Linked DNA regions of Endozoicomonas gorgoniicola. The protein of the gene in region 2 binds, or shares a complex with, the protein of the main gene of each other region. Links are inferred from orthologs where the notes say so. Each region holds a gene or a part of one and is shown on either strand. Other genes may lie near its edges. The genes, in order: NX722_RS25830 and xseA.

Region 1 (16,991 bases), 4.8 Mb from region 2 along the record:
TCTTCCTGGTAATTAATGTCAGCTCCTTGGGAAAGCAACGGCTTAATGTGCTCAATTATGGTCTCTTCCGTTGGGACATGATAACCGGCTTTTTCGGAAAAACTGATTTTTTCCTTAATACGAGTGATCAATTGTTCGTTTATCTGATCATCAGCCAGCGTTGTAGAGCACCACAAGGGAACTGTTACGGCTAAAACGGGCATTATTTTTTTGAATATTCTATAAAACATTTTTCTTCCTCTATTTCTTATAGTTAGCCTTTGGACTGTGTATTAAGGGAAGAGTTCCTGATATTCATCATAATTAAAGGCACTGGGCATACAGTGCCTTGTCTTGCTCAATTATTCACTTAAACCAAAAGCAAATACGGTTGTGTGATCGTATACCTCGCCGGGCTTCAGTTCGGTTGAGGGAAAGTCAGCCTGGTTGGGAGAATCCGGGAAATGCTGGGTTTCCAGACAGAAACCATCTCGCTTGTTATAGCGACGCCCCGCTTTTCCGGGCAGGTCATCCAGAAAGTTGCCCGTATAAAACTGTACAGCGGGCTGGGTTGTTTTTACCGTCATGCTTCGCCCTGTTTCCGGCTCGATGACCACTGCGCATTCTTTCAGTCGCGAATCCCCTTGATTGATTACCCAGCTATGATCGTATCCAAGAGCCTGTAGCAGTTGTTGGTTATCCGCATCAATATCCTGCCCGATCACCCTTGGCTCTCTGAAATCCATGGGTGTCCCTGCAACAGGTTTGATATCGCCAAAAGGTATTGCCGATGCATTGGTTGGCACGAACGAATCGGCAACTAACTGCAACTCATGTTCGAGACAGCTCCCTGAGCCTTTAAGGTTAAAATAAGAGTGATTTGTAAGGTTGACGACAGTTGTCTTATCGGTAGTTGCACAGTAGCTGACAGTCAGCTCATTCTGGCTGTTCAGGCAGTAGGTTACCTGTATATCAAGGTTGCCCGGATAACCTTCTTCACCGTCCGGTGATTGATAACGCAGAGTCAACCGGGCTTCAGTATCGTTATGTTCTGCGCTGACTGACCAGATACGCTGATTGTACCCCCGGTTGCCACCATGCAAATGGTTTGGGCCATTATTGCAGGCCAGCTGATAATGCCTGCCGTCGATCACTAACTGACCTTCCCTGATACGGTTAGCGTAACGACCGCACAGGGCGCCCAGGTAAGCCGACTGATTTTCGTAGTCAGCAACGTTATCGCAGCCCAGCACAATATCAGCAAAATGGCCGTTTTTGTCCGCTGTTTTCAAGCTTTGGATAATGCCGCCCAGGTTCAGGATGGATACTTCAGTACCCTGAGCGTTTGTCAGTGTGTAACGGGTGACGGTCTCACCCTGTGAGGTTTGACCGAAGGGCTCTTGCTTGATTGTCATTGTCATAGCTATTGTCATAACGAGCAAAAAAGTAAACAGAGAAAAACGCCGGTCAGAACCGGCGTTAATTGTGGGAAGTTGTCAGCTGACCTTACAGTACCGAGGCACCCTGACTGGCTTTGCACACATAAATATCAGCAACCAGCCCGGTTGCGGTTTTATACTGGTTGTCAATCGCCTGCCTGATCGCTTCCACCTTGCTTTCAGGAGCAAGCGCAACAACACAGCCACCAAAACCTCCGCCTGTCATACGAACGCCGCCTTCTGCACCAATAACGTCCTTGACGATATCAACAATGGTGTCAATTTCCGGTACGGTAATTTCAAAGTCATCACGCATGGAGATGTGAGACGCTGCCATTAATTCACCCATACGCTTCAGGTTGCCCTGTGGCATCACTTCAGCGGCTTCCAGAGTTCGTACGTCTTCTGTTACCACATGGCGAGCCCGGCGATAAGCCACTTCATCAAGCTCATCTTTACGGGCTTCCAGCATCTCAACGGTGATATCCCTCAATGCCTTCACGTCAAAGTGTTTAGCCACTGCCTCACATTGCTGACGACGAGTGTTGTATTCTGAATCAACAAGACCGCGCTTTTTATTGGAGTTGATAATCACCACCGCAGCGCCTTGTGGAATGGCAATGGAGCGGGTATCCAGACTGCGGCAGTCCAGCAGCATGGCATGGCCTTCCTCGCCACGGGCTGACACCATCTGATCCATAATGCCGCAGTTAACGCCAACGTACTTGTTTTCAGCCTCCTGACCAATTAAAGCCAGGTCTTTCAGGCTGATATCGTGACCAGACATACGGGTCAGTGCCAGGCCGGTGCAAACCTCCAGACAGGCTGACGACGAGAGACCAGCACCCTGTGGCACATTGCCGATGATAGCCATGTTGGCACCTTTCAGTGTCAGTCCGCGTTCCAGCAGAGCGGTTGCCACACCTCTGACATAGTTGCTCCAGGTAGCATCTTCGCTGGGTTCTACAGGCAGAGCCAGTTCAAACTCGGTGGTTTGTCCATCAAATGCCGCTGCGGTTACAACAACCTTCTGATCATCTCTTGGGGTTGCTGCAATGATCGCCTGGTAGTCGATGGCGCAGGGCAATACAAAACCGTCGTTGTAGTCGGTATGTTCGCCAATCAGGTTAACCCGACCGGGTGCCTGAAAGAATAACTCAGGCTGTTCTCCAAAGGTTTTTTCAAACAGGGCAATCAGTTGTTGTTTCATTTCCATGACTTTTATTTCAATCCAATCGTTTAATCCAATCGTTCTATCAGGCGTTCAGATAGTGTGTTTCGGATAAGTTGCGCAGCCGTTCAGCAGCCTGTTCAGCCGTCAGATCCCGCTGGGACTCTGCCAGCATTTCAAAGCCCACCATAAATTTACGCACAGTGGCTGAGCGCAGCAGTGGCGGATAGAAGTGCGCGTGCAGTTGCCAGTGCTCTCGATTATCGTCGTCTGTAGGCGCACCATGCCAGCCCATGGAGTATGGGAAAGAAGTCTGGAACAGGTTGTCGTATTTGGTCGTCAGGCGTTTGATAATATCTGCCAGTGTCGTACGTTCACTGTCTTTCAAATCCGGCATTCTCAGAATATGCCGCTTAGGCAGTAACAGGGTTTCAAATGGCCAGGCTGCCCAGTACGGAACAACTGCAATCCAGTCATCATTTTCCACCACTGTCCGTTCACCGGACTCTGATTCCTGGCGGGCGTATTCAACCAGCATATTGCTGTGCTTGTCGGTCAGCCATTGCCTCTGGTTGTCGTCTTCCTTACGGGCTTCATTGGGCAGAAAACTGCTGGCCCATACCTGTCCATGGGGGTGTGGATTGGAGCAACCCATTACCGCACCCTTGTTTTCGAACAGCTGCACCCATGGGTATTTACTGCCCAGCTCGGTCACCTGTTCAGACCAGACATCCACCACCTGACGAATGTCTTCGACACTTAACTGTGGCAGAGTTTTACTGTGATCCGGAGAAAAACAGATCACTCTTGCCTCGCCACGGGCTCCGGAAGACCTGAACAGGTCAGAGTCACCGGCAGCGTCTGGCGTATCGGTCAGCAGGGCCGGAAAATCATTGGCAAACACATAAGGCCGGGTGTAGTCCGGGTTGCTGTCACCGGTAATTCGCTCATTGCCCGGACAGAGATAGCAGCTCGGGTCGCGGGTTGGACGATTGTCGGTGGCGGTCTTTTCTACCTGTCCCTGCCATGGTCGTTTAGCACGATGAGGGGAAACCAGAATCCAGTCACCGGTCAGTGGGTTGTAACGGCGATGTGGATGATCGACCGGATTAAATTCCATAGAACTCACTCTTTACTTCCTTTATTCGCAGTAGCTATTTTTTCGCAGTAGCTATTTTTTCGTAGTAGCTATTTATTCGCTGTAGCCTTCCGGGTTTGCGGTTTGCCATTTCCAGGTATCAGCGGTCATTTCGGCAATCGTCCGGGTGGCTGTCCAGCCCAGCTTTTCGTTGGCATACGATGGGTCTGCGAAACATTCCGCTATATCGCCTGGTCGGCGTGCAACGATTTCGTAAGGAATGCTGTGACCACAGGCGACTTCAAAAGCACTCAGCATTTCCAGAACGCTGCTGCCGTTTCCGGTTCCCAGGTTGTAGGTATGAACGCCGGTATCGTTCCAGTGGGTTTTCAGGGCTGCCAGATGTCCCTCGGCCAGATCCACGACATGGATATAGTCACGGATGCCAGTGCCGTCTTCGGTTGGATAGTCACCGCCGTACACATTCAGCTTTTCCCGTTTGCCAACGGCGACCTGGGCAATGAAGGGCATCAGGTTGTTGGGAATGCCGTTAGGGTCTTCGCCAATGATGCCGCTTTCATGAGCGCCGACCGGGTTAAAGTAGCGCAGCAGGCTGAAGTTCCAGCGCTCATCCGAAGCAGACAAATCCTTCAGCATTTCCTCTATAACCAGCTTGGTGCGGCCGTAAGGGTTTGTGGGTGTGCCGGTAGGAAAGTCTTCGCGGACAGGAACGGTTTCAGGATCTCCGTACACGGTGGCTGATGAGCTGAACACAAGGTGACGTACATCGAATTCATTCATGACTTCCAGCAGGCAACGGGTACCATTGACATTGTTGTCGTAGTACTTCATTGGCACCTTTGTTGACTCGCCTACAGCTTTCAAGCCAGCAAAATGGACGACAGCATCAATAGAAAATGCTGAAAAGACTTTTCTCAGTTCTGAAATATTCCGAATGTCAACGTTTCTGAAAGCGACTTCTCGACCGGCAAGATGTGACACCCGTTTCAGGGATTCTTCCTTGGCGTTACATAAATTATCAACGACAACAACATCATAGCCAGCCTTCAGCAGCTCAAGGCATGTATGGCTGCCAATATAACCGGCTCCACCTGTGACCAGAATACTCATCTCATTATTGTCCGTGCCTGTTTAATATTGTGAATATCGTAGCGGAGAGCCGTGTCCGGTAATTTGACTTATATCAATGATGAAAATGTTTTCAAAATTTTCATTTTTTGCAATTCAGGAGACAGGGATGACTGAATTTCAGTTGAGATAGAGAAAAGTGTTTGGGGGATTTATAGGCGGATTTTCTGGTCTGAATGTGAAACCACCGGCTAAAGCTGGTGGTTGTTTCGTTCTGGAAAGCGCACCAGATTCTAAGATCTGGCAACCTGTGCCAGTGCGACAGTCTGACGAACGTCCCTGCTCAGGCGGTCATTAATTGAATTGACGATACCCTGAGGATCAAGCCCACACTCTTCCAGTTGTTGTGCATGGCTGGCAGCCTCAATGTAACGATCAGGAATACCCAGGTTCAGCACCGGTACATTCATCGCCTGTTCATTCAGGTATTCGTTTACCGCAGAACCTGCCCCGCCACTGATGCAGCCTTCTTCAACGGTGACCAGCAGCTCATGGTTTTTCACCAGTTCATTAATCAGCCCGGTGTCCATAGGCTTGATAAAGCGCATATTGGCGACAGTTGCACCTGTTTGCTCGGCGGCTTTAAGCGCGTTGGTCAGAACGGTACCAAACGCGAGAATGGCCACGCGTTTACCCTGACGGCGAATTTCACCCTTACCGATTTCCAGTGGTTCCAGGGCTTTACTGATTACTGCGCCTGGCCCCGTACCACGAGGATAACGAACCGATGCCGGGCCGTTATATTGATGACCAGTGGTGAGCATCCGGCGGGTTTCATCCTCATCACCGGGTGCCATGATCAGCATCTTGGGGATGCAGCGCAGATAGGCAATGTCGTAGCAACCACCATGGGTCGGGCCGTCTTCTCCTACCATGCCAGCGCGGTCAATGGCAAACAGTACATCCAGGTTCTGAACAGCAACATCGTGTACCAGCTGGTCATAACCCCGTTGCAGAAAGGTGGAATAAATAGCCACCACCGGTTTCATGCCTTCACAGGCCATGCCTGCTGCCAGTGTGACAGCGTGTTGCTCGGCAATGGCGACATCAAAGTAACGATCCGGATAGTGTTCGGCAAAGCGGAGCAGGTCCGAGCCTTCGCACATGGCAGGCGTAATGCCAACCAGTTTGTCATCCTGCCCTGCCATATCAAACAGCCACTGCCCGAATACATTGGCGTACTTGGGCTTTTTCGGAACAGCGGGTTTTGGAGAGAGGGCTTGCTGCTTCTGAGGTTCCAGCTTGGTAATGGCGTGGTAGCCAATGGGGTCCTGTTCTGCCGGGTTAAACCCTTTACCCTTGCGTGTTACTACATGCAGAAATTGCGGACCTTCCAGATCTCTCAGGTTTTCCAGCGTATGCAGCAGCATGGGCAGGTCATGGCCATCGATAGGGCCAAAATAGTTAAAGCCCATTTCCTCGAAGAGCGTGCCGGGAATGATCATTCCTTTAACGTGTTCTTCGGTACGGCGGGCCAGTTCCCAGGCATGGGGGATGGAGTTCAGTACCTTTTTGCTGCCTTCACGGATATGGTGATAGGTTTTGCTGGACAGTATCTTGGTCAGATAATTGGACAACCCACCCACGCTGTGTGAGATGGACATATCGTTGTCGTTCAGTATCACCAGTACATTGGCCTTCTCGTCAGCAGCATGGTTCATGGCTTCATACGCCATACCGGCTGTCATCGAACCGTCACCAATAACCGCTACAGTACGACGATGATCCCCCTTGAGCTTGGCAGCAATCGCCATGCCCAGGGCTGCACTGATGGAGGTACTGGAATGTCCAACACCGAAGGTATCGTAAGGGCTTTCACTGCGTTTGGGAAAGGCGGCCAGGCCGTCTTTCTGGCGCAGGGTATCCATGCGCCCTTTACGACCGGTAAGGATTTTGTGGGGGTAAGTCTGATGACCTACATCCCAGACCAGACGGTCTTCCGGTGTGTTGAACAGGTAATGCAGAGCTACAGTCAGCTCCACAACACCGAGGCCTGCACCAAAGTGTCCTCCGGTCTGACCGACCGAGTAGAGCAGGAACTCACGCAGTTCCCGGGTCAGCGCAGGCAGGTCGGACACATTCAGAGCGCGAAGTTGCTCGGGCGTGTCGATGTTGTCCAGTAAGGGCGTTTCGGGCCTGGTCTTGGGTATTTCGTGAAACATGTTGTCGTTTGCGATTCGGGCTTCTTCGGACTTCTTCTGCCTAACAGGGGGTGGCTGCCAGTTGAACATCAGTCAGTTTTTTCCTGAGTTCATTCTGGCTTAGATACCCCTTCTATGTATCCACCATACGCCTGTAGGTAGGGTTTGGGGAAGAGCTGGTATGAATAAACTTCCTGCTCAGGAAATTGAAAAAATCGGTTGAATCCGATTTTTATAGCTCATTACTGTCGATTGTACCTGAACCTTTGTCGATAAGGCACTCTCAGATCAGGAGCAGAAATCTGCTACATCGGTTTGGGTTCATGCACTAATGAGAGCGGTGGATAATATACTCCGCCAACTGACGAAGCACCAAAGCCCGTTCGTCGAAGTCTTTGATGGCATCAATGGCGCTGTCATACAGTGACCGGGCATAAGCCTGAGCTTCTTCAAGTCCCATGAGGGAAACGTAAGTGGGCTTGTCGAGTGCCAGGTCTGCACCCTGTTGTTTTCCCAGGGTTCTGGTATCAGCAATAACATCCAGAATGTCGTCCTGTACCTGAAAAGCCAGGCCAATGGCTTTGGCGTAGTGATCCAGTTGTTCCAGCTGGTCCACAGGTGTAAAGCGATGGCTCAGGGCGCCCATTTGCACGCTGGCGCGAATCAGGGCGCCGGTTTTGTGGTTGTGCATGTGCTGCAGCTGATCGGCAGTCAGAGGTTTGCCAACAGAGTGAAGGTCTTTCGACTGGCCACCCGCCATGCCCGCGTAGCCAGAGGCTTCTGCCAGACAGCGCAGTTGTTTCAGCCTGGATTCGGCCGAATAGTCGTCTTCCGGTATCAGAAGAGGGTTGCACAGGGTTTCAAACGCCAGGGTCTGCAGAGCATCACCGGCAAGAATCGCAGTGGCTTCATCAAAGGCTTTATGGCAGGTGGGTTTGCCACGGCGCAGGTCATCGTCGTCCATGGCGGGCAGGTCATCGTGAACCAGTGAATAAGCATGAATCAATTCAACCGCACAGGCGGGCGCGTCGGCAGACGAGTGATCGCCCCCCACTGCCCGGTTGGCTGCATAGACTAACACCGGACGAATCCGCTTGCCGCCATTGAAGACCGAGTAGGCCATGGCTTCAACCAGTTGCAGGCTGATATCACTGCTGGCAGGAATGACCTGTCGCAGTTTGTCATCGACCCGCTGCTGGCAGCGAGCCATGTAATCCTTAAGCGTCATGGCTTATTTCTCTTCCCCCTGTCCTACCCCTCCTTCAAGAGGTTCGAAAGGACGGGTTTCCAGTTGACCGTTATTGTCCAGCAGTTGTTGAACCGTCTGTTCTGCCTCGGTTAAAGCCTGCTGGCATTCTCTGGTAAGCCTGACGCCTTTTTCAAAAGCTTTGAGTGACTGTTCCAGTGTCAGGTCTCCGGACTCCATCTGTTGAACCAAAGATTCCAGCTCACTGAGCGATTTTTCGAAGGCAAAGCCCTGGTTTTTTTCTGGCATGCTGAGAGCCTGTTCGTCGTTCCGGCAGTCAACCGGATGACAACAGTTGTCACCCGGTTGGTCGATAACTTTTCCGTATTCTTGCAAAAACGGGAGTTTGCATCAGTTATGGATAATGTAAATCGTGCAGAAGCATACCACAAATCAAGGCTTGGGCGGATTCTGTTAAAACGGGGTTATGTTTCGGAGGCGCAGCTGAAAAAGGCTACTGAACTGCAGAAACAGACCGGGCAGCGGCTGGGAGAGGTATTGCTTGAGATGAAGGATATTTCCCTTTTTCAGTTACGCAGGGCGCTTTCCAACCAGACCCGGATTCGTTTTGCGTCGTCTCTGGCTATTGCCCTGCTGCAACCGTTGCAGTCACTGGCCGGGCTACAGGGTGAAGATGATTCGGATGAAGCGATACAAGGGACGGATCAGCTTACCCGGCTTATCGCACCTCTGATTAACTCACTGACGACGGCCGATGGTTTTCAGGCGCTGGAGTACGATCCGTATGATGCAAGGGCTGAGATTCGTGCAGATGGCTCGATTCGGCTGAGGATACCCTGTTCACTGGGCGAGCTAAGATTTGAGCATCTGCGCATCCGGGCTTCGGTCACCCAGGAGTACGAAGAGCTGACGATTGCGGATGTGGATCTCAGTAAAGCGAAGTTCTCGGTCAGAGCTGTACGAAAGTAGTCGCTTTTTAAAAGGCAAAAGAAAAGGGTGCAATGGCACCCTTTTCTTTTTTCAAACGTCACGAATTAAACGATTCTGTCAGTCAGTGATGAAAGCAGGTTTTACGTCAATTGCTTCAGAGTCAGTTGTAGAACCGTTGTTATGTTCCTGCCAGACATCCTTATCCATGGTTTTATCCAGGAACGGGAACTTGCGGCGGTTGAAAACCGGAGTCATACCGTTGTCCAGCTGTTCGTCGTAGTCTTTCAGAACCTGGATCACGATACTGGACAGAACGCAGATAGCGACCATGTTGATCAGTGCCATAACACCCATGGCGACGTCAGCGAAGTTCCACACGGTGGGCAGACTGCTGACAGAACCCCATATTACCATAGCCAGCACCGCAACGCGGTAAGCGATCAGGATACCTTTGTTGTCGTTGATGAAGCGCAGGTTGGATTCGCCGTAGTAGTAGTTAGCAATGATAGACGTGAAGGCAAACAGCAGGATAGCCAGTGCTACCAGATGGCCACCCCAGGAACCCACCTGAGAAGACAGGGCTGCCTGAGTCAGTTCGATACCGGTCAGTCCGCTGTCCAGCATTCCGGACATCAGGATGATAGCAGCGGTTGCAGTACATACGACGATGGTATCGACGAATACACCCAGCATGCCCATCAGACCCTGGTTAACCGGGTGCGTCGAATGCGCGGCAGCAGCAGCGTTTGGAGAACTACCCATACCCGCTTCGTTGGAGAACAGGCCGCGTTTGATACCGTTCACCACTGCTGCACCAATGGCACCACCGGTCGCGGAGGTAAAGTCAAAAGCACTGGAGAAAATCAGCTTGAATACACTTGGCAGTTCAGTGACGTTCATCAGAACAACAATCAGGGCAATGGCAAGATAACTCAGGGCCATCACAGGAACGATCATTTCGGCTACTTTTGAGATAGAACGAATACCACCGAAGATGATCAGTGCGCTGACAACAGCCAGAGCAATACCAATCAGACTTGGCTCAATGCCGTAACTGCTGAATGCTGCAGCGATGGAGTTAGACTGAACACTGTTGAATGCAAAGCCGAACGCAATGATCAGGGAAATGGAGAAAGTGACACCCAGCCAGCGCTGGCCCAGGGCTTTTTCAATGTAATAAGCCGGGCCGCCACGATAGGTGCCGTCGCCATTGTTAGTTTTGTAAATCTGTGCCAGAACGTTTTCTGCCAGACTGGTTGCCATGCCCAGCAGCGCAATGAACCACATCCAGAATACTGCACCTGCGCCACCGAGATAGATTGCTACGGCTACACCGGCCATGTTACCGGTACCGATACGGGCTGCGAGACTGGTACAGAAAGCCTGGAAAGGAGAGATCTGGGATTTGTTAGCGGTGGTTCGGCTCCCCATCATGGTTTTGATGGCAAGGCCAAAGCGACGGAACTGAACAAATCGGGTGCGAACAGTGAAGAAAATACCACCACCCACCAGCAGGTAGATCAGCACGCTGCCGTAAAGCAAGTTATTCAGCGAATCGATGATTGGTGCAATAAATTCGTTCATAAGGTTCTCGGAGTTATTAATAACCTCAGAGTTTTATTTCAAATAGCTTTTTAAAACATTAGGGAATAACCGCGAGCATCTTAGTGAAGATACTTACCGGGTGGTCGCATGGATTTTTATTAATGAAAACGGGGTATGCTGCAGGTAATGCGGTTTGAACAGCAAAAAATATTTATACGTCAATTGTTGCCTGTATCGGTATATATGCCTAGAGATGTAAGTAATGCAGGCGGGGTAGACAAGGTGTGTATATTAACTGTACAGAGCAATAAATTATGCTTTTGAGTAATTTCTGGTTAAAAAAACTGCATTTAGTGACTGAGCCACAATAAACCATTGAGAATAAAAAAAATACAGATGGAAACCATTACTGTGGCACCTTGTTAACATGTGTCGCAGGAATGGTTTTTATTTGTTGTCTTGTCAATTATTCAGGAACGGTCAGGAAGCTGGTTTGTGTCATCGGCAGCTTTGGGTAAAGCTGTTTCGGGTGGAGTCGCTTCGGATGACGTGCTGTCGCTTCCTTCGTCCAGGTCATCTGGCTCATCAGAGCCGGAAGTCCAGACATCGCTATCTATTGTCTGATTCAGGAAGGGAAAGTGCTTACGATTAAAAACCGGTGTTTTTCCTGCCTGTAACTGCTGGTCGTAATCTTTCAGCACTTGCAGTGCGGGACCTGACAGTAAAACAATAACCACCAGATTAATTAATGCCATAAGCCCCATGGAAAGGTCTGCCAGAATCCATACAGATTCCAGACTGCTGACAGCGCCCAGATAAACCAGTGTTACTACAGCCAGGCGGTATAAAAATAACAGTTTCCGGTTGTTCTTCATGAACAGCAGGTTGGATTCACCGTAGTAATAATTGGCGACAACCGATGTAAAACCAAACAGAATAACAGCACCGGTAATAAACCATGCACCCCAGGGGCCGACGATACTGCCCAGTGAAGCCTGAGTGAGTTGAATACCATTCAGAGTATTGCCTGTTTCCAGTTGTCCCGATAACAATACGATGGCAGCTGTTGCAGTGCAGATGACAATGGTGTCGATAAACACGCTGGTCATGGAAATAATACCCTGAGCTGCCGGGTGATGTGGCCAGGGTGTTGCTGTTGCAGCAGCGTTTGGGCCGCTGCCCATACCTGCTTCGTTGGAGAACAGCCCCCGCTTTACCCCCTGCATAACGGCCTGGGCAACGGAGTAGCCAATCCCCCCACCAACAGCCTGCTCAAGACCAAAGGCATGGCTGATAATCAGGGAAAGCACGGCAGGGATATCTTCCAGACGCATCAGGACGACGACCATTGCGATCAGGAAATAACCCAGTGCCATAAATGGCACCACTATCTCGGCAAATCGGGTGATGGTATGAATGCCCCTGAAGATAATCAGGCAGGTTATCAAGGCAAAAAACAGCCCGATGTACTCGATGCTGATATCGGTGTAAACAGAAACGGATGCAGCCACCGAGTTTGCATGCACCATATTAAAGACAAAGCCAAAAGTAATCAGTAGCAGGGATGAAAACAGCATACCCAGCCAGCGCAGCCCCAGAGCCTTTTGGATGTAGTAGGCGGGACCACCACGGAAAGTACCATCATTGTTATTGGTCTTATAAAGCTGGGCGAGCGTATTTTCTATATAGCTGGAAGACATGCCCAGCAGAGCCACCACCCACATCCAGAAAACAGCACCCGGCCCCCCGATATAAATAGCAATAGCCACCCCGGCAAGATTACCGGTACCTACGTGAGCTGCAAGGCTCGTACATAATGCCTGAAAGGAGGAAACTTCGTTTTTTTCGGTCCGCCTGGAAGCAAACATGATTTTCCAGGCGTGAATGAAGTAGCGAATCTGAACAAAGCGGCTACGCAGTGTAAAATAGACACCTGCACCCAGTAGCAGATAGATAAGAAGGTAGCCCCAGAGTACTGATGTGATGGCATCAATCATACCGCTCATGAATGTATCCCGATATTTCAACACCCGAGAAGCTTAGCAGATAGAATTTGACCGATTGTTCCAGTGAGTTGAAAAGCTACGCGGATTAATAGCAAACGATTATTAATTGTCTATTTCTAGTTCCTAATTTTTATCAGACCTCACCGTTTAAACGACTATTTTTACACGACAAACTATTAATACGCATGCTGATTGAGACCATGCTTTCGTTATTAGCCTGAGATTACTGGAAGCCATTTCATCCAGAATCCGGAGCTGAAGGCATTGGTATCTTTGAAGACCGTGGCGAGTGGAAGTGCCGGAATCAGAGAACCCGAGCCTCCATTTATGTATTCCGGAGGTTCTGGTTATGATGAGTTTTTTCTGTGCCTTACTGGCATTGTTAACGGGTTATTTATTGTATGGGGCGGTGGTGGAAAAAGCGTTTGGTGCCGACTCTACCCGCACAACACCGGCTTACAAGCTAACAGACGGTGTTGACTTTGTTCCTTTAAGCTGGCCAAAAATCTTTCTGATTCAGTTTCTTAATATTGCCGGGCTTGGTCCAATATTTGGTGCCATTCTGGGAGCGCTGTACGGTCCGGCAGCGTTTATCTGGATTGTCTTTGGCTGCATTTTTGCCGGTGCGGTTCACGACTATTTCTCTGGCATGATGTCGCTTCGTCATGAAGGCAAAAGCATTCCGGAAGTCGTAGGCATTTATCTTGGCTCACACGTCCGGCAGTTTATGAGGGTTATGTCCATTATATTGCTGCTGCTGGTCGGAGTGGTCTTTATGGTGGGGCCTGCGTCACTGCTGAGTAATCTGGGCTTTGGAGGTGTGTTCGCTGACAAGTCATTCTGGCTGGCGGTCATTATTGGTTACTATTTCGTTGCCACCATTTTGCCGGTCGATAAGCTGATTGCCAGAATCTACCCACTGTTTGCACTGGCGTTGTTATTTATGGCGGTGGGGATTGCTGTCATGCTGGTCATCAATGACCTGCCGGTACCGGAGGTCGGAGCAGTTTCCAACCATCCTGCCGGTTTGCCGGTATGGCCGATGCTGTGTATCACCATAGCTTGCGGGGCCATCAGTGGTTTTCATGCGACCCAGTCACCTTTAATGGCACGGTGTATTCCCAATGAAACTATTGGTCGGCGAGTGTTTTATGGTGCAATGGTTGCTGAAGGCATCGTGACGCTGATATGGGCAGCTGCGGCCATGGCATTTTTCCCGAACGGCATTGAAGGGCTGTCAGAAGTGTTGGATAAAGGCGGCCCGTCACTGGTGGTCAATGAAGTGGCAATTGGATTGATGGGAAGCCTTGGTGGCATGCTGGCTATCCTCGGAGTTATTGCCTGTCCGATTACCTCAGGCGATACGGCGTTCAGAAGCCTGAGGCTGATTTTTGCTGATATGCTGAACATATGCCAAATTCATATCTTTCACCGACTGGTTCTCGCAGTTCCGGTTTTTTTGGCGGGTTACCTGCTGACGCTGGTCGACTTTTCAATTATCTGGCGCTACTTCGCCTTTTCCAACCAGGCACTGGCTACCGTTGTTTTATGGACAGCAGCCGTTTATATGGTCACTCAGGACAGAAACTTCTGGATTCCTCTGGCTCCGGCTGTGTTTATGACTGGAGTGTGTTCAACCTATATTCTGATGGCGCCTGAAGGCCTTGCGTTGTCCTCATCAGTTGCCTGGCCTGCTGGTGTACTGGTTGCCCTGACTGCTGGTCTGCTGTTTATTCTTAAGGTCTCTGGAAAGCGTCAGCAAAGGGAAGAAATGGTTTAGTGTCATGATAATGCGCTGGAATTCGCCTGTTGATCTCTCTATGATTTAGTCGTGAATGGTCGTGCGAATACTGCTTTGTTCGTCGCTGTCATGTATAAATCAAGGAAATAATAATTTCATCTTATGGCGATACTTTCGTTTTTTCTGGGTATTGGTATCACCTGGCTGGTGATGTCCGGTTTATTGTCCCAGATTATCATGCTGCTGGTTCGTATCTGGATTCCTTCTTCTCGCTCTGAAAAGGGAGTCATTGATGATCAGTGGCTTCTCAACAGTGGTGTTTCCACGTCTTCCCGCTGGCGTCTGCTGGGATACTGGCACGACACTTCCAGTTATCGCCAGGCCTGTTCAGAACTGGCAGGTTTACTGGCTGATAAAGCCTGCCTGTCGAATCAGGACAAAGTTCTGGATATGGGCTTTACCAGTTATGACCAGTTACTGGTCTGGCTCGACTACTATCAGGTCGAAGCGCTCACAGCGGCTACAGAATCAGAGCAAATTCTTGTCGACGCACATGACTACTGTGGTCACTTCAGCCAGTTACATCTGGAGCGTGGCAGTGTCCCGGTTATGCAGCGCCTTGAAGATGGATGCTTCGATAAGGTTCTGGCACTGGACTGCGCTTACCACATGAAAAGCAAGAAAGCGTTTTTTCAACAGGCTCGACGGGTGCTGCGCCAGGGTGGTTCAGTGACGTTAACCGATATGATGCTGGCCCGGCCTTTTAAAGACCGCTTTGAACAGCGGCTGGTGACCCTGATGGCAAGAACCTGTGGTATCCCTGTAACAGGGTTGTATGTGAAACAGGTTTATGAATCCATGCTGAACACTTGTGGCTTTGAAGATGTTCAGATGACTGACATCAGTGAAGATGTCCTTTCGGGCTTCTGCTTCTGGTTTTCCCAGCATTACGGACACTTGTCTTCGGTAACCCGTTCAAAGGTCTGGATTCGTCTTCGTCTTCTGGTCTGGTTTATTCGCTGGATGCAGCATCGGGGATTGCTTCGTTACCATCTGGTTTCGGCGAGATAACAAGCTGTTCATAACTTTCTCTTCCAAGGTTATTCACAGCTTCTGTGGATAACCTTGTGGTCATTTTTGGGATAGTCCTGCAGATCCCACTCCATCTAGTACTATTGTTTTATTGGTTAAAAAATGAGCAGTGATGCTTTGGGCTGTAGTCTTGCTGATTAACATGTTGATAAATAAGTAATTATTTAAATCAATTAAATGCTGTTCGCCCGGGATATAACAAGAACCTTGTGGAGTTTATTGAACTGTTTTTTAATCTTTACAGTCATTTTTGGTGTCTTTATCCCTGTGGAAAAATTAACACACCGATGGGTATGCTGGCCTGATGCAGTTGTAGATTTAGGAGCGCTGCCTGGCAGCCCGGTAGAACAATCACAAACTCATTAAGCGGGCTGCGTAGTATAAAGGCCAGACTATATCGGTCTTTTCTGCCTCACTGCTGCCCACAGTGCCTGCCAGTTTTACTGTCCGCCCGGGATTGTATCGTTCTTTGTACGAACGCAAGCTTTTGGCCTGTGTCCGGCGGCCTGATTTCACTTCAACAGGAACGATTTCACCCGAAGGTGTTTTAAACAAAAATTCGATTCCTGCCTGCCTGAACTCCCAGGAGTAAGTGGGGTAGTACCCTGTAGCTCTTAATTCATTTTGAACAAAGTTTTCGGCAAGGTAGCCTTTGCATTCAAAATTTTGCTGACGGTGTTCCTGATAGCTGATATCCAGCATATACCCTAGCAAACCGATATCAGACAAAAAAAGTTTGAAGAAATTTTCTTTACGGTAGGCCGCCAGTGGTGACTGGGGTTCGCATTGAATGGGATAGCAGCGTGATATCAGTTTGGTTTTTTCCAGCCATTCTATCGGGCCGCTCAGATCAAGATAGCTTCGCTTTTTCTCGATAACGTCGTTAAACCGGTAACGTTTAACAGAGGTGTCGATATTTTTGGATAGTTGCAGTGGGACATTGCGAAAAACTCTTTCAATGTGCTGAGCATTGGTTTTACCACTGTATTTACCAAAGTCCCTCAAGTAGCCGGCGATAAGTTCTCCATGAATACTGCGGACGGTTGCGCAGCGTTCATTAATTCCTGATGCCTGGTCAGGCGCGCCCTGTTTCCTAAACCATGCTGCGACTGCTTCCGGCATTCCTCCAACAAAGTGGTAGTCGAGTAACAGGTTCCACAATTTGTTATGGGCGGCCTGAAGCTGCCTGCCTTCCCGAAAAAGCTGAAGAATTTTTGGGCTATCAGATGCCATAAGAAATTCTTCAAATGTCATGGGGAACAGCTCCAGAATTTCCACCTTGCCCACCGGAAAAGAGTCCAGTAGTCCGATATTGGAACCAGAAGCGCAGAGGTATAGATCAGGCCGTTGTTCTGCAAAAAATTTAAGTGACCTCAAAGCTCTGGGGGATTCGCCTATCTCATCAAAAAAGATAAGGTCGGTACTGGCGTCAATATCTACCCCTAGTTCGAGTTCGATATTCAGGAGGATATCTGCCGGAATCAGGCTGTCTACAAACAGCTGTGACAGTTTT
Region 2 (10,801 bases):
AAGACCGTGTGGTGGTTTATGACCAGGCGGGTACTACCCGTGACAGTGTGTACATTCCTTATGAGCGTTTTGGACAGGAATACACTCTGATCGATACGGCCGGTGTGCGTCGTCGTGGCAAGGTACATGAGATTGCCGAGAAGTTCTCGGTGGTCAAAACGCTGAAAGCCATCGAAGATGCCAATGTGGTTGTGCTGGTGGTGGATGCCCGCGAAGGTATTGTGGAGCAGGATCTGCACATGCTGGGCTTTATTCTGGATGCTGGTCGCGCGGTGGTGATTGCGGTCAACAAGTGGGACGGCATGAAGGAAGAAGAACGCAAGCGCGTGAAGGAAGAGTTGTCGCGCCGCCTGGAGTTTATCAACTTCGCCCGGATTCACATGATTTCCGCACTGCATGGTACAAATGTTGGGCATCTCTATGAGTCGATTGATGAAGCGTACGAGTGTGCCACACGTAAGCTGTCCACAAATCAGCTGACTCGCATTCTTGAAGATGCGGTGAAAATTCATCAGCCGCCCATGGTTCGCAACCGCCGTATCAAGTTGCGTTACTGCCATGCGGGCGCGATGAATCCGCCGACGATTATTATCCACGGTAACCAGACGGAAGAAGTGCCGGCTTCTTACAAGCGCTATCTCGAAAATACTTTCCGCAAAGTGCTGAAGATTATGGGAACGCCGATTCGTATTGAGTTCCGCACCAGTGAGAACCCTTATGAAGACCGTAAGCGTGAACACCGGAAGAATACGGGTGAAGGTCGCAAGGTGACCCATAAGCGTCGTACGATTGAGGTCAGCGAGAAAAAACTGAACAAGAAAAAGAAGAAGGTGCAAACTCGCAGAAAAGGGACTTCCTGAGGCTTTGACCTAAAAAGCCCGGGTAACTTTTGTCTGAAGATTTTATAAAGCGACCTGAAGACTAATTGGGAGCAGCAAAGGCGGCTGATTTTCAGACCGATTTGCTGCTGCCACGCTACGGCATGGGTGTTTACTTCCGGTCAGGTTCCTGGATAACTTCAGAGCCCGGATTTTTCGGTTCTTCCCTGTTTTAAGTGGGTAGTTTTCAACGACGTACGCCAGTGGGGTACAAGTCCAAGCCTCCAAGATGAAAGTAGATCGCTGTCTTATATCTTTCACGGTTTCGAAAGCCACAAGCCCGATTCTTCAAACTCTGAATCTTGCTGTTCACTCCCTCTGCTCGACCGTTATTAGCCTCAAGGACAATAGCGTTGATGATACCCCACAAGTGCTCTTTGACCGTTCTGGCAACTTCTTTTATGGGCTCAAGCCGACATCTCTGCGCCCAGCATAGCCACCTCTTCCAGGCCTTGATTGCCCAAGCTCTGGACTTGTAATTCCATAAGCTCATTGCCATTTGCCGGATGGCCCAGGCGCGAGCTGTTTTAAGTGTCGAGTTTCTCAGTGGTTCGAAGTTATCCCACTGCTCTTCAGACATGTTTTCAGGGTTAGTCAGCCAGTCGTAGCGAGTCCCCTTAAGCAGCTCTACACCTTGGTTTACAAGGGCTTTGTTCTCTTCTATCCGAACCTTGTTGACAGCTTTACCCAGAGACTGAGCAACGTGAAACTTATCAAATGCAATCTTCTGATCTGCGTCTGGAACATTCTCACTGACTGACTTGATGTAAGCCTTGGACATGTCCATCGTCACGCATTCGATCCCCTCTTTATGGTCATAGGGCAGTGTGTCAAAGTACTCGTTGAGACTGTCACTTTTACGGTCATCAGAAACGTGAATAACAACGCCTTGGTCGTGGTCAGTGACCACTGTGACGTATTCATGATGCTTTTGAAATGAGGTTTCATCAACAGCGATTCGTTTTGGTGGCTTAGCATCACGACGAGCCAGTCCTCTCTTCACTGCACGCTGCTGAATACCGTCTATGGCATTCCAACCAAGCTTCATTTGTCGTGCAACTGCCTTCGTAGTTGCCTCCTTTAGCCAGTCAATAACAAGGGCTTCAAACAGAGCTGTATATCGAGAGTCAGATTCAGCCCAGGGCACATTGATGGCTAACACCTTATGCTCAGGGCACTGGGTCCGTGGAACCCTGGCAACTAGAATAGTCTGAAACTGACAGGTATCCAGATGACGCCACTTCTGAGTGATGTGGTCGTAGCCAGAGCAGGGCTTATCGCAAACACTGCATTTGCAGGCCTTTTTACCATTGTGTTCAATGAATACCCGAACCTGTTGATCCTGTAATGACAATTCAACTTCAGAAACGAACCAAGGAGACTCAATACCCAGTATTTGAGAATAGAGTTGCTTATCACGCATCGGTGCATCCTTGCATTGAGTGCTTCAGAATATAATAAATCACCCACTCAAATTGAGGAAGAGCCGATTTTTCCAGCTAAAGTCGCCCTTGTATTCATCGCTTTGATAGAATTTTGTGTGATCACCATTTTTGAAAAAACCAACTATCGTCTCAAAAGGAAGTGGATTCTCAAAGCAAACCTCATAAGAGGTCTCAAACGGTTGACCAGGATAAAGTTTTTCCAATGTGTAATCTGCATCCAGGCCGTAATTTTTTGCAAGCTTTGCATCGATCATATATTTGTTTGGTATTGGTCTTCCCATTTCCATCATGCGGGAAGGTGAATCTTGTTTCTCCTGAAGAAGTGGATCATTTATATAGTTAATATTTTTTGAGGTCGCGACCAGGGTTTCACGTTCATAACAGGAGCTTACGCATAATTTCCATTCGTCATATAAAATGGATTCACAGATCTGCTTTATATGGATTGAATCATTTGGTTCTCTTTGTTTTCTGGGGAGAAAACCTCCCGCCTCTTTTAGTTCTGTTATGCTTCTGTAGTCGCAACGATAAACCAAGCCAGAAAAATAGGACTGTTCAATTTTTCCTTCACGAGTGGTTTTCTGTAAGGATTTGCAGTCGCCTAACCCGAATATTTCATAAATGAGCAACAAGTTCCGGAAAAAACATCCCATTCTGATTTTTTCGGAGGTCTGTTGCTCTACTGTCCATGAAAAAGGTATTACAACCCGAACTCACCATTAATTCGGATGTTTTTTGATCAGCACCTGCTTTTTCAGGACAACAGAATTCCCCAACACTCTTTCTGTTGGTCGCTATTTTATTCTGATTGAGTTTATGAAGCTGACTATCCCGGTCGAGGCAGCGGCATTGAATAAAAGACTTCGGTTATATGCTGCAAAAGCCCTTTTATTGGACAGCTGCGGGGCAAGTGAAGTTTGATTCGGTCTTTATACTCAACCACTTTAACCGCGACCTTACAAAGTTTTGTGATCACGGTTGATGGCTGTGCCTTTTCCAGCTCCGTACCTTTCAGTGCCTTGGTTCTCAGCTCATAGTGAAGAACATAAGCAGCGCAGGCGTAAAACATTCTCAGGTGATTTGCCAGAAAGCCTTGATCTGACAAGCGATCACCGGACAAATCACTTTTCAGATGCTTAATGAAGTTCTCATCCTGCCCTCTGGGACAATAAAGGTCTTCATATATTTCCTCGGGGGAAGCCTCCATCATCGAAGTCACAATAAAGCGGGGATTGTCGCCTTTCTGGTTGACCTCTGCCTTATAGATTATCCGGGTGTCCAGCCCTTTCCAGCTTTTTGCCTGATAGTCCGTTTCTCCGTAGAGCCTGAGTCGCTCAGGCTCTGGCATGTTGTTCAGTTTTGCCAGCCCGGTTTTAACGTCGAGAGCTTTCCGCGCTTCATCCAGCAACTCTTTGGCTTTAGGTCGCAAGGCCGTCTTGTGTCCTGCGCCTTTTCCCAGCACGTAGTCGGAGTGAGGGTCATCCTGAACAACCTGCATTAACTCTGGTTGGGCAAAGTGGCTATCCCCACGAACCAGTAAATGGGTTTTCGGCCATCTTGTACGGATCAGCTTAATGAGGCGCTGGAGAATAGCTGCATTCTCTCGGCCTGTGGGTGTTTTTCCAGGACGCAGGATCGAAGTGATCAGCTTGCCGCTGAGCCCCTCAAAGATCATTAAGGGCAAGTAACAGTAGTCTTGATATTTGGCGTTGAACAGGTTCATCTGCTGGCCGCCATGGGTGATAGCAGGCGTATGATCCAGGTCGATAATGATGGCTAATGGCGGGTATTCATAACTGCTGATGAAGTGATCAGCCAGTGCTTTGGTCATATTATAAATATCCCGTTTGGTCATGGACTGACCAAGCCTTGTATACGTTGGAGCGGAAGCCAGATGGTTATCATCGTCCAGTGGGTTTCTTCCATTGGCAAGCTTAAAGATTGGGTCTTTACGCAGATGGTTGCTGTCGTTTGCATCTTCATAACCACAGGCCATTTGCAAAACTCTTTGGGCAATGAGTTCTTGCAGGGTGTGGTCGATGTAGGATTGATGACGTTTATCGTCAATGCCGTCAGTCAGCCTGGATATGATACCGCTGTGAAGCATTGTTTCACGTAGCATCAGGGCGCCAAAATCAGAGGATAATTCTCCGCCATTGAAGTCTGCCCGGATAGTTTTTCCGTTGGAGGGGTGAAAACGAAGCTGTTCTTGTGTAAATTTGTTCATGGCAAGTTCCGGTTTGCTTCTTCCGAAGCATTTTTTTGGTCGACCCAATTATATCAAGTGATTGGGCGGAACTTGCCTCTTTTTATGAAATATCCGGGCTAAGGGTTTGCACTTCAGGTGATTGAATTGAGCTGGGGTAACCTCTATTGGGGCTTGTATTTGTGTGCAGCTGGCTGCTGTTTTAGTCTTTTCCAAATTCAAAGAAGTTGCTTCCATAATATATATCCCTATTGGTGATGTTTCCTTAAGCGGCAGCAATATAAGCCTTGGTGGCAGTTAATAAAGGCGCATTTGCATTTATTTATATTGCTGATAACTCAGACAATGGTTTTCTAAAAGATTCAACCCTGTTGAGTTAGTATTCCTAACAAAAAACAAACAAACCATTTAAAGCAATGATAATCTGTTGATTAATACCAAGGTTGTTCTGCACGAAGAATGCCCTTGGAAAAATAGTTGTCATTGGTTAAATTCTATCTGGAGGCAGCGTGATGAATCTGTTTGACAATATTCCCCAGTCATTACCACAGGAATTGATCGAAGTTCTGGCTGAAGGCAAGGGGGTGACGATAGAGCGCATTGTTTCCAGAGGGCATGTGACGCCGGAAGGTGAGTGGTATGACCAGGATCGGGATGAATGGGTGGTGTTGCTGACCGGGGCGGCGTCGCTGAAAATTGAAGGGAGGCAGGAGCTGATTCAGTTGTCACCCGGTGATACTCTGCACTTGCCTGCCCATTTAAAGCACCGGGTGGAGTGGACTGATCCGGATCAGGATTCCTTGTGGATTGCGGTTCATTTTCACGGGGGGTGATTTTACCTTCTGATGATCTGTAGCGAGCCGGGACGTGGCTTTCGCGTTTTTTGCGTGTTTTAATCACCTGTTCTTTTATGGTGCTTCCCGGGCGTTTGCGGCTGATACCTTTTGACCTGCTAACTGGCTGGCTGGATTGGGTTGGGGGAGGGGGTTCTTCAGTTTGGACAGGCATGAATGGGTGATTTCTAAGAGACCTTCTCCAGTTGAACTGTAAATGAATGTCGGAAAAGGTATTGTCAATCCATAAAGCCAACAATGCTTTTTCATTGCTTTCAAGGCCGCAGGAGATGCAGGAGAATATCTCATTCAATATTGGAATGAATATGTTCGTGAATAGTGGGTCATCCTGAAAAAGGTCTTCGAAACTTAGTTCTTTATCTTTATTTACTAGACTCATTTTTTTGTAAAAGTGCATTAAGATAATCCAAAGTGATTTAGAACTGTATTTTGTTGTTGAGAAGGCTCTGCTTTTCAATACAGTTTTTTTGTCCAGGTTATATTTTTTTACATATTTTTCTCCCTCCGGTGTTAAATTATTGCCGATGATCAAGGGGGCGTCAGCGATATTAAAACTATAATCAGCCTGAATGAATCTTCTGCTTAACCAGTTATCAATATCAAAATGAATCTGATGCTCTATGAGTATGTATTTTAGCCATGCGGTAGTTATGTAAGCATCGGTCTCATTTATTTTGTACATTGCGTTTATCATGATTTTTATTATTACGTCTAGTGCGGGGTCTTTATTTTTTATGATTTTAAAAAAGTCATTTTCGGGGTTGGTCAATTTTCCGTTTGAACTAAATGCCCTGTTGAAAAGTCGTACCATATCCCAGGCTAGCGGGTAAGGGTATCCTTCAGGTATTGTTTCTGTTTCAATAGTGTCCCAGTCAATATTTTTTTCCTTAACCTCTTCCATGAGTTTGATGAACCGGTCATTTTTGTATGCATATAACATGCTTTCAGGACAATCATTTTCTAACTCTTGCAGAGTAGTGAAATCTTTGATGGCATATCCGTCAATGATAGTTTCTTCTGTTGATTCTGTATCTGTATCTGTATCTGATCCTGATTGTGGTTCTGGTTCTGGTTCTGGTTCTGGTTCTGGTCTGTTAGAGGGTGTTGATTTGAAGTGTATTTTACTTTTTTCTACTGATATCGCTGCAGTGTTGATGTTGTTTTTATATTCTCTGAATTTGCCCTGTGAAAAATACTCTTCTATCCATTGTATAAATCTTTGAAAATGGATCAGATTCATATTGCTTAAATTTAATGCTGCTAATGGGTTGCTGTCTTGTGATTGATAACCTGAAAGAAGAATGCTGCGTGGACCTGGAAGTGGAGGAGGTATTTGTAAGTAATGGCTATCAGGGTGTTGTAAGGAGTAAAGTTCGGTTTCGTCAGGGTACCCTTTGGCTGCATTCAAAAAAATAATGGCTAACGTGAGAGACCTGACGCAGTTAACTAGTTTGTTTTTAACCATATGCTGACTCTTATTTATTAGAATGATTGCGCCCTTGAACAGGCGCAATATTTCCCAACATGTGTTTGCAAAGCAATCCTTATTGTTTTCTGCGACAATTCTAGTCAATCTGGTCAACGGTGCAGTAAATTTTTCCTTTGCTGAGTTGTGCGGTCACATGATCGCCGGGGGTGAGTATGGAGGCGTCCCTGATAATTTCATCGTCTTTCTGGATAATGGAATACCCCCTCGACAGTGTGGCAAGCGGGCTGACGACGTTCAGGTGTCCGGATAGCTGTTGCAGCTGGTGGTTTTGGCGTTCCAGTTTTTTCTGTATCTGGTGTTGAAGATTTTCAGACAGGTGTTCTGTTCGATGTCTTATTTTTTCAACCAGTCTGGCAGGGGATTGCTGTAGCAGCCTGCTCTGTAATTGTTGAGTGTTTGAATGCCGGTTCTGCAGGGAGATGGTCATGGCTTGCTGCAGTCGGATTTCAAGGTCGTCCAGTCGTTGATTGTGTTCCCGTAAGCGCTCTCCCGGGTGTCGTAGACGCAGACTTATATTGTCCAGTGACTGGCTGGTTGTCTGCAGTTTGTGCTGAATATGAGTGTTGAGTTTGCGGCTCAGCATATTCAGTTTGTGCAGCCACTCCTGACGATCCGGGCTGAGGATTTCGGCAGCCGCAGAAGGTGTTGGGGCTCTGTAGTCCGCCACAAAATCTGCAATAGTAAAATCAATTTCATGCCCGACAGCGCTGACAACAGGCAGTGCGCTACTGGCTATTGCCCTTGCAACGGGCTCTTCATTGAAAGGCCAGAGATCTTCCAGGGAGCCGCCGCCCCGGCCAACAATTAATACATCAAGGTCGGGCATCCGGTTAGCCAGTTTGATGGCATTCACAATATCCCTGCTGGCTTCTTTACCCTGTACGGCAGCAGGTATTACTGTCACCTTGATAGCAGGGAAGCGTCGTTTAAGTACGGCGAGAATATCTTTGATGGCCGCTCCGGTGGGGGAAGTGACCACCCCGATATGCTGGGGCAGCGTCGGAATATCTCGTTTGCGCTCAGCGCTGAATAATCCTTCACTGGCCAGTTTTGTCTTCAGCTCTTCAAAAGCCCGCTGCAGCGCTCCGGCTCCGGCTTCCTCCATATGATCTACGATTAGCTGGTAATCGCCGCGACCCTCATACAGGCTGACCCGCCCCCTGAGCAGCAGTTGCATGCCTTCGGTGGGGGTGAATTTCAAGCTGTTGTTGCGGTTTTTGAACATGGCGCAGCGTATCTGCGCACTGGAGTCTTTCAGGGTGAAATACCAGTGACCGGAGCGCGGACGTGCCAGTGCCGAAAGTTCGCCTTCTACACGCACATTGCCAAAATGCGTTTCCAGCATGCGGCGAGTACGGCTGTTCAGTTCTGTGACAGTTAGTGGGCGATGTGTTGACGATTGTGAGAACGAGTCGTCAGAGAAGTTATATAGGTTTTGACCGTGCATTGCCTGACTCAAGCTGAGTGGTGTTAAGGGAGTGGTTTCGGTAATCCGTCTTGCTCGCTGAAAAATAACGGAAACTACGTGGCGCTAATGCGTTATCACTAATATGTTAATTAATACGTAATGCTTACAATTCAGACATTAACTGTTTTTTCATTTCCTGTTAAGGGTTGGTATGTTTTTTATACAGCTTCTGGTCGTTTTGGCCTGCATCCTGATTGGTGCGCGCATTGGTGGCGTTGGTCTTGGCTTGATGGGGGGCGTTGGCCTCGCCGTTCTGAGCTTTGTGTTTGGTCTGGAGCCAACCAGTCCGCCTATTGATGTCATGCTGATGATTGTCGCTGTGGTGTCTGCTGCTGCCTGTATGCAGGCGGCCGGAGGTCTGGAGTATCTGGTTCAGCTGGCTGAGAAGATTCTGCGCAAGAACCCCAAGCGTATCACCTTTATGGCACCGGCTGTTACTTACGTATTCACTATGTTTGCTGGTACTGGCCATGTTGCCTACTCTGTGTTGCCGGTTATCGCTGAAGTATCCCGCCGTACCGGGGTTCGTCCGGAGCGTCCTCTGTCCATGGCAGTGATTGCCTCCCAGGTGGGGATTGTTGCCAGCCCGATTGCTGCGGCTACTGTTGCGCTGCTGGGTTTCCTGGCTGACTTTGATATTACTCTGGCTGGCATTCTGAGTGTTACCATTCCTTCCACTGCTATTGGTCTGGGCCTTGCGTCTCTGGTGACTAACAAGCTGGGTAAAGAGCTGAAGGATGATCCTGAGTTCCTGAAACGTATGCAGGACCCTGCTTTCCGCGCGAAAATGGAAGAGGAAGGTGGTGAGCTGGTCAGCGAACTGAAGCCGGGGGCTAAAAAGTCTGTTGGGCTCTTCCTGCTGGCCGCTGTAGCGGTTGTCATGATGGGTGCTTTCCCGTCTTTGCGACCTGTTTTTGAGTCCGGTGCAAGAATGGGGATGGCGCATACTATTGAGATCATCATGCTGTGCGCAGGTACTGCTATTGTTGCTGTTTGTCGTGTTGACATTGCTGAAGTCACTCGTGGTGATGTGTTCATTGCCGGTATGCGTGCAGTCATCGCGATCTTTGGTATTGCCTGGCTGGGTAATACTTTCTTTGGTGCCCATGATGCCATGCTCAAGTCTGGTATTGGTGAAATGGTGAGTATGTACCCATGGGCATTTGCGATTGCCCTGTTCGTACTGTCTGTCATGGTGAACAGCCAGGGAGCAACCACGACGGCCCTGATGCCTCTGGGTGTTGCCCTGGGGCTGCCGGCTCCGGCTTTGATTGCCATGTTCCCGGCGGTAAACGGTTATTTCTTTGTGCCCAACTACGGTCCGATCATTGCTGCCATCGATTTTGACAGTACTGGTACCACTAAGATCGGTAAGTATGTGTTTAATCACAGCTTTATGTTGCCGGGGCTGATGTCTATTAGTTTCTCTGTTGCTGCTGGTTTTGTGATTTCCGGGATTGTTCTGTAACCATCTGATCTAAAAAAAGAAGTTATAGAACTCTGAAAAACCGCAGCTGATAAGTTGCGGTTTTTTGTTTGCCCAGCGAAGCGGGCAAACCTGTCAGGCTGAAAGAAGCCTGAGCCGCCCCGACTGAGGGGAAGGCAATCTGAATGGCAAGGGCGTAACTGGCCAACGGTTGGGTCTGAAGGAAGCCATAGGAAGTCAGAGGTACACAGCGCAAGCGAACCTGATTCGGCAGGTTGGGAGCGGCAAGCGTGCGAAATAGCGCAAAGCCCGATACTCAGTCAGTCCCAACTCTGTGCTTGAGGGTGGCATTTCTGACAGGGAACCGTTTAGTAACTGGGGAAGCCTGGCATCAATCTCTGAATCTCAGGGGCTGTTATCGCAAGAGGAAACTCAAGGGTAACAGTGGTGTGAGGTGGCAGATGATCCTGTAGTAGTGATGAAATTCCGGCCTGTGAAGGCGGGTAACCGTTCGGAGGGCAAAACCGGAATGACTACAGCCAGAGTGACTGTAGGGCATGTGTCGTCAAAAGCGGCAGATGTTGCGAAGGGGTGAAGCATTCTTAAAGAACAGTCAGACCGCAGGAATGACACTGTGAGCGCACAAGCTGCCTGACGAGGCAGGACATCTTCGGCTGGTGAGGTTGGGAACAATCCTGCTAAAAGAAAGAGCCGCGCTCGGGAGTAAAGGACAGGTAGCAGGTAGATTGCCTTGAGCCAGAACGCCTGTGAATGTCCATGAAGAATCCGGCCACAGTAGAAGGATGGCGCAATCTGTCTGTCGTGAGACAGTAACTGATGAGAGTATATTATAGCCTGTATGGGCGCTTGCTGACGATGGAAGCGCTTTACAACGGATTCAAAAAGGTATGGAAAGCGAAAGGTGCGGCCGGAATAGATGGGCAGAGCCTGAGCGACTACGCCTCGAATCTGCGTGGTAATCTTGAACAGTTACTGCTTGAATTGCGGGAAAAGCGCTACAAACCGCTACCGGTA

The links.
Region 1: the proteins of xseA (region 2) and NX722_RS25830 are in contact, whole or in part, in a cryo-EM structure (PDB 8TXR), measured with the Escherichia coli proteins. The link is inferred for Endozoicomonas gorgoniicola from one-to-one orthologs.

The regions. Positions count from the first base shown.
Region 1 is NZ_JAPFCC010000001.1:5,723,859-5,740,849, reverse strand. What follows is about bases 6,821-9,572. They hold NX722_RS25830 (exodeoxyribonuclease VII small subunit), read right to left. Parts: upstream 8,453-9,572; coding sequence 8,189-8,452; downstream 6,821-8,188. Other genes in these bases: NX722_RS25820 (alanine/glycine:cation symporter family protein), read right to left, coding at 9,212-9,572; NX722_RS25825 (hypothetical protein), read left to right, coding at 8,561-9,133; ispA ((2E,6E)-farnesyl diphosphate synthase), read right to left, coding at 7,286-8,185; dxs (1-deoxy-D-xylulose-5-phosphate synthase), read right to left, coding at 6,821-6,978. Also shown: NX722_RS25865 (ankyrin repeat domain-containing protein), read right to left, coding at 1-230; NX722_RS25860 (aldose epimerase family protein), read right to left, coding at 342-1,400; galK (galactokinase), read right to left, coding at 1,486-2,634; NX722_RS25850 (UDP-glucose--hexose-1-phosphate uridylyltransferase), read right to left, coding at 2,675-3,709; UDP-glucose 4-epimerase GalE, read right to left, coding at 3,782-4,798; more of dxs, read right to left, coding at 5,050-6,820; more of NX722_RS25820, read right to left, coding at 9,573-10,678; NX722_RS25815 (alanine/glycine:cation symporter family protein), read right to left, coding at 11,110-12,645; NX722_RS25810 (carbon starvation CstA family protein), read left to right, coding at 12,995-14,425; NX722_RS25805 (methyltransferase domain-containing protein), read left to right, coding at 14,549-15,457; NX722_RS25800 (ATP-binding protein), read right to left, coding at 15,830-16,991. UniProt on the Escherichia coli protein: Bidirectionally degrades single-stranded DNA into large acid-insoluble oligonucleotides, which are then degraded further into small acid-soluble oligonucleotides.
Region 2 is NZ_JAPFCC010000001.1:960,166-970,966, forward strand. What follows is about bases 6,135-9,028. They hold xseA (exodeoxyribonuclease VII large subunit), read right to left. Parts: upstream 8,320-9,028; coding sequence 6,949-8,319; downstream 6,135-6,948. Other genes in these bases: NX722_RS29065 (hypothetical protein), read right to left, coding at 6,135-6,848; NX722_RS04470 (anaerobic C4-dicarboxylate transporter family protein), read left to right, coding at 8,492-9,028. Outside these bases: ribosome biogenesis GTPase Der, read left to right, coding at 1-860; NX722_RS04440 (ISL3 family transposase), read right to left, coding at 1,066-2,301; NX722_RS04445 (hypothetical protein), read right to left, coding at 2,341-2,952; NX722_RS04450 (IS1380 family transposase), read right to left, coding at 3,150-4,550; more of NX722_RS29065, read right to left, coding at 5,010-6,134; more of NX722_RS04470, read left to right, coding at 9,029-9,808; NX722_RS04475 (hypothetical protein), read right to left, coding at 9,831-10,022; ltrA (group II intron reverse transcriptase/maturase), read left to right, coding at 10,604-10,801. UniProt on the Escherichia coli protein: Bidirectionally degrades single-stranded DNA into large acid-insoluble oligonucleotides, which are then degraded further into small acid-soluble oligonucleotides.